Regions from separate parts of the Priestia sp. TSO9 genome, predicted to be linked through region 2. Evidence: riboswitches for the same ligand, from Rfam matches in the RefSeq annotation. Region 2 holds a riboswitch; the other holds the start of a gene.
What was found. A riboswitch is a leader RNA that binds a small molecule or an ion and turns the genes downstream of it on or off. The one in region 2 is predicted to bind cobalamin.
Positions count from the first base shown of each region.

Region 1: it holds a riboswitch for cobalamin, as region 2 does, so the genes downstream of both, nikA (nickel ABC transporter substrate-binding protein) here and metE (5-methyltetrahydropteroyltriglutamate--homocysteine S-methyltransferase) in region 2, are expected to answer to the same signal.

Region 1 covers NZ_JAJEKD010000008.1:34,604-37,783, forward strand. Annotated here, with positions in the region: gene LJC66_RS02360 (tautomerase family protein) at 1-123, shown strand, start outside; gene ftsZ (cell division protein FtsZ) at 483-1,487, shown strand; cobalamin riboswitch at 1,490-1,679, shown strand; gene nikA (nickel ABC transporter substrate-binding protein) at 1,823-3,180, shown strand, end outside.
Region 2 covers NZ_JAJEKD010000015.1:650,752-653,931, reverse strand. Annotated here, with positions in the region: gene LJC66_RS18445 (metallophosphoesterase family protein) at 1-213, shown strand, start outside; partial or broken gene LJC66_RS27980 (hypothetical protein) at 368-595, shown strand; gene LJC66_RS18440 (hypothetical protein) at 796-1,047, shown strand; SAM riboswitch class I at 1,127-1,237, shown strand; cobalamin riboswitch at 1,317-1,505, shown strand; gene metE (5-methyltetrahydropteroyltriglutamate--homocysteine S-methyltransferase) at 1,655-3,180, shown strand, end outside.

The DNA of each region.
Region 1 (3,180 bases), on a different contig from region 2:
AAAGAGCTTGGAGAGAGCTGCGGCATTCAGCCAAACGACATTATGATTTCGATTGTTGAAAACGGTAATGCTGACTGGAGCTTTGGCATGGGAGAGGCTCAATTCTTAACTGGGAAATTATAAAACGGTTTATTATCTAGAGAAGCCCTTATTTCTAAGGGCTTTTTCTCATTTTGTCTATAAAAATATTATTCTCTTAGTCACATCTTACTCAAAATTAAATACAGACATCTGTCAAATGAATGATACAATAAGCTTATATGCCATTTTGAGTGGAAAAACCATAAAAGAGTTCGGCGTACTAATTTTAGAACAACAATAAATTTACATAAAGATGTAAAGATTTAAAGGTTAAAAGAGAAGTGTATAAAATCTGTAAAACAAAAGAACAGTTACGCGTTAAACATAGGAGTAAAAGGTTCTTCACGTGTTTTTTCGGATAATAAGAGAAAGTAATTTTGATCATTGAGGAGGAACTTAGAATGTTTGGATTTGATGCAGATGTATCGCCGTTAGTGCGAATTAAAGTAATTGGGGTTGGCGGTGGAGGAAATAACACCGTTAACCGTATGATTGAACACGGTGTCCAAGGAGTAGAATTTATCGCCGTTAATACGGATGCTCAGGCGCTTAACTTATCTAAAGCAGATGTGAAAATGCAGATTGGTGCGGCCTTAACGCGAGGATTAGGTGCAGGAGCTAATCCAGAAGTAGGAAGAGAAGCAGCCGAAGAAAGCAGAGAACAAATTCAAGAAGTACTGCAAGGCGCAGACATGGTATTCGTAACAGCTGGCATGGGCGGAGGAACCGGTACTGGAGCAGCTCCGGTTATTGCCCAAATTGCCCGTGAACTAAATGCTTTAACAATTGGAGTAGTCACTCGCCCGTTCAAGTTTGAAGGAAATAAACGTACGAAGCAAGCAGTAGGGGGTATTACTGCGATGAATGAATCGGTAGATACCCTTATTGTGATTCCAAACGACCGCTTGCTTGAAATTGTCGATAAAAAGACGCCTATGCTTGAAGCATTCCGTGAAGCAGATAATGTTCTTCGCCAAGGTATTCAAGGTATTTCAGATTTAATCGCTGTTCCGGGGCTGATTAACCTTGACTTTGCTGATGTAAAAACAATCATGTCTAATCAAGGATTTGCGCTTATGGGTATCGGACGAGCTTCCGGATCAGACCGGGCAATTGAAGCAGCAAAAAAAGCCATTTCTAGTCCGCTGCTAGATGCATCGATTGATGGAGCAAGAGGCGTGCTGTTGAACATTACGAGCGGCAGCAGCTTGAGTCTTTACGAAGTACAGGAAGCAGCAGATATTGTCACGTCTGCTTCTGATCAGGACTTAAATATGATTTTTGGATCTGTGATTAATGAAGATTTAAAGGACGAAATGATGGTAACCGTTATTGCCACTGGATTTGATGATGAAGATGTTTCACCATCAGCTTCTACTTCTAGAGTTTCAAGAGCACGCTACTAAATTAAATAACCAGCTTTTATGGTGGCAATTGTTTTTCAATTGCCTTAAAAGGGAATCCGGTGCAAATCCGGAGCGGTCCCGCCACTGTAACAAGGAGCCTTATGTCAAAAAGCCACTGTCTATTTAGAGACGGGAAGGCGGTATAAGGCAATGACTTGAAGCCAGGAGACCTGCCATAAATCTCAGCACACAATAACCTACGAGGATAGGGAGGTGTTTTGGCAGAATCAAAAATAAGATAAACAAGGGATACGTTTATCTGAATTTGTTGTGAAGACAAGCACTTCTTTTTAGAAGTGCTTTTTTTTGTATTAAAATAGAAGGTGGGAAAATCAATGATAAATAATAAAAAGCTCGTATCTATGATATTTCTTGTGTTACTTTGCCTCACTGCTTGCGCTCCTAATGAAGAGAGCATAAGTATAAAAGAAAGAAAGAAAACGGATAAAAGTGTGACGTTTTTATTTAATTTTACATCTGCAACGCTTGATCCTCATACCGACGATAATTATACAGCAGTTCGTGCGGGAGTAGGGGAGACGCTTGTTAAAATCAGCGACGATTTAAAAATAAAGCCTTGGCTTGCTGAAAAGTGGGAAACGAAAGATAACGGCCTTACATGGACATTTATGATAAGAAAGAACATCACGTTTCAAAATGGAAAAGCGCTGGATGCAAATGCTGTTAAGTCTTCTCTTCAAAGAACGATAGATCAAAGTTATGCGATGAAAAACACTTTAAATATTAAAGAAATGAAATCGAACGGTCATGCGCTGACAATTACATTAAAAGAACCAATGCCTAAATTCCCTTCTGAGTTAGTGCATCCAAACACAGCTATTATAGATGTTGATGTTTCTAATATAGCTAAGAAGCCCATTGGTACAGGTCCATTTCACGTTTTGACTTTCGATCAAGGAAATCAAGTGAAGTTAGAAAGATATGAACATTATTGGAATGGAAAAGTGAAATTGAAAAATGCGATCTTTGCATTTAACGAAGATGCAAATGCGCGAGTTGCAGCTCTTCAGTCCGGGACAGCCGATATTATTTATCGGCCGCCTTTAGAAAGCTTGAGCACTTTACAAGCGAATTCGTCTTTCAAAGTAAGCGGAGTACCTAGTGTGCGTACTCATTTATTGCTTTATAACCAAACCAATGACGCATTAAAAGACGAAAATGTAAGAAAAGCTATCGATACCTTATTGAACCGAAAAGAAATTGTCAGCAGCATAATGAACAATCAAGCGGCAGCGGCTCGAGGTCCATTTTTATCTCAATTTCCTTTTGCTGATAATACTGCTAACGAGCAAAGAGGTATGACATCTGCTAAAAAATATTTAGAGAAAGCAGGCTATCAAATCAAAAATGACAAAGCAATCAAAAATGGAAAGCCACTATCGCTCTCTCTTGTCACATACAGCTCTCTGCCAGAACTGCCTTTAATTGCTCAGCTTATACAGTCTAATGCCAAAGAGTTAGGAATTTCTATTAAAATTCACCTAGTTGAAGATAGCGATGAATATGTAATGGCAAAAGATGATTGGGATTTAGCATTGTACAGCCTTATCACAGCACCTAGAGGGGATGCCAGCTATTATTTAAGCACGAACTATTTGCCGGGCGGTGGTTTAAATGCCAGTCGAATTAATGACGATACGCTAACAAAAATGATAGAACAGTTAAATTCAAC
Region 2 (3,180 bases):
GAGCAGTTTATTAGAAAAAATAGAAACGGGTCGTTTACGCTTGGAAGAGGCACTGATTTTGTATTGTCAGGAGGCGCCGGTGCTCCCCTTGATTTTGAGCCGCCTTTAATTTTAAATAATTATAATTTTACAGAGTTTTTTGTAAGCAGGTACGACATTTTAGGTCCTCTTCTTTGGAAGGATTTTGGAGGACCTCGAAGAAATTGTTTGTAAAAACAAGAAAGTAGAAAGCTAGGTTCAAAAAAAGAGGCTGGAACAAAAGGGTTTTGGACGAAGTGAAACGAATCATCGATCAAGATGTGTGATTAGTGGTTCGCTTTTTTGTTAGGGTAAACGTAGGTTTCATGTGTATAGGTCTTTCTAGCAGGTGATTGGAGGACAAGACGAAGACTCCTGCGGGAAAAGCGGAACAGGTGAGACCCCACAGGAACGTATGTGACGAGGAGGCTCAGCGACCGCCCGCGGAAAGCGAAGTCTTGTACGGAAATCAACAGCGGTGTCAAAAGTGATTCAGCTCATGTACCCATTTGTCTTTAGATTAGATTCATTTCGTGATGTCTCAACCTCTTTTGGAAAACCGTACGAAACCTTGTAGCAGAAGGCTCAGTCAAACGTTATAATAGATAATGAATGATGATATATTCTCTATATTTGTCATATATTTGTATTACATATGTAATTGAAGAAAAACATTCACTTGATATACTGTTTAATGACTTAACTTTATCTTAAAATTTACAGTGAAATGCCTGTTTATAGAGGCTTAGAACATACACAGCAAATGGAGGAGCAATCATGGCAAATGAAAAGATGCAAGAAGGACTTGATCGTTTTATCAAGGAAGATTTAAATGACCTTTTAGGTAGACTGTTCCCCCTAATGGACCGGGAGTGTGCCGAAGAAAAAAGAAAGCTTATCGAAACAGCGGTAGAGTACATTTATTCGTCAGGATATCACCAGGGAGCAAAAGATTTAATCGAAACACATCGAAAAGATGATTACAAATTATTAAGGCAAAAATTAGCGTCAACGCCTCCTGAAAACTGATTTTTTAAAAAAATTTTTGACAACATAAATCTAAGGTGTTAAGATGACTCTACATTCAAAATATTATAAACAATTAAAACTCTTATTGAGAGAGGCGGAGGGACTGGCCCTGTGAAGCCCGGCAACCATTTAACATTTTTGTTGAAAAGGTGCTACATCCTGCAAAGCGTACAGCTTTGAAAAATAAGAGAGGATTTCATAGATACTATGCCTCTCTATTCATGATAGAGAGGCTTTTTATTTTATGTGAATATGTTTTGAATGAACAATTTTATAAAAATGCATCAGGTGCTGTGTAACGAATGTATGCAGCTTAAAAGGGAAGACCGGTGAAAAGCCGGCGCGGTCCCGCCACTGTAATGGGGAGCAACTTATTAACCACTGTTTCATATTGAAATGGGAAGGGATAGGAAGCGATGAACCTAAGTCAGGAGACCTGCCTGTTGTATGCACTTAAGCTCTACGGGATATAGAGAGGAGTGAGGAATACGTGTTGAGAAAAACAGGATATCTCAACTTTAGTTAAGTATGCGTATCATCTCTCTTTTCATTTCGAAAAGAGAGATTTTTTAGTTTATCGATAAAAAATATACAGGGAGTGGAAAAAATGAGCAGTGTAAAAAGTTCAAACTTAGGTTATCCAAGAATTGGTGAAAAACGAGAATGGAAAAAAGCGCTTGAGCAGTTTTGGGCAGGAAAACTAGAGAAAGATATCTTTTTGCAGGAAATTGAAGCTCTTCGTCTAGTGAATCTGAAAAAACAGCGTGACGCAGGGATTGAATTAATTCCAGTCGGCGATTTTAGCTTATACGATCATGTGCTAGATACAGCGACTATGTTTGGTCTAGTGCCAAAGCGCTTTGATTATGACGGAGGACCGGTATCGCTTGAAACGTATTTTGACATCGCGCGAGGAACAAAAGGTGCGGTAGCCTCTACGATGACAAAATGGTTTAACACAAATTATCACTACATCGTACCAGAGCTTGACAAATGTACGCCCGCACTTGTAGAAAATCGCCCGCTTCAATTTTACAAAGAAGCAAAACAGAAGCTGAATATTGAAGGCAAGCCCGTTATTTTAGGTCCAGTAACATTTGTGAAGCTGTCAAAAGGATATAAAAAAAGTGAGTTTAAAGAAGTAGTTGAACAATTTGTTCCGCTTTATGCAACTATCTTAGCGGAGCTGCAGGCAGAAGGAGTAGAGTGGGTACAAATAGATGAGCCGGTTTTAGCTACAACGCTATCAAAAGAAGACCTGGCACTGTACACAGAAGTCTATCAAACTTTGAAGGAAGCGTCACCGAATGTAAAAGTCATTTTGCAAACGTATTTTGACAGCGTTGATCACTACAAAGAAGTTGTGTCTCTTCCTGTTGAAGGAATCGGTTTAGACTTTGTGCATGACCGAGGCGAAAATCTCACGGCTCTTAATAAATATGGTTTTCCAACTGATAAAGTGCTGGCAGCAGGAGTGATTGACGGACGAAACATTTGGCGTGAAAATTTGGACGAACAGCTTTTAACGATCAGTGAAATTGAAAAAGCCGTATCAAAAGACCGTTTGATTCTGCAGCCTTCATCAAGTTTATTACATGTTCCTGTCACGGTGAAAAGCGAAAAAACCATTGAGCCAATTCTAAAAAACGCACTGTCTTTTGCAGATGAAAAGCTGAAGGAAATCACGCTTTTAACAAAAGCGGTGCAGCAAGGAAAAGAAGCAATAGAAGAAGAAATAAGCGTAAACAAACAGGCAATTCAAGCATTAAATGGATCATCTTTTCGAAATCATCAAGACGTGCAAAAAGAGCTGAAGCAGCTGCATAGCTATAAAGCAGAGCGACAAGCGCCGTTTGACGTACGTCAGCGCGTTCAGCAAGAAGCTTTTCAACTGCCGCTTCTTCCAACGACAACGATTGGAAGCTTTCCGCAAACAAAAGAAGTGCGAAAAGAGCGTCTAAAATGGCGTAAAGGCGAGTTAAGCGATGAAGCATATGAAGCGTACATTAACGAGGAAATAAAAAAATGGATCGAAATTCAAGAAAACATCGGCTTAGATGTCCTTGTGCACGGAGAGTTTGAGCGTACGGACATGGTCGAATACTTCGGTGAGAAATTAGGAGGCTTTCAGTT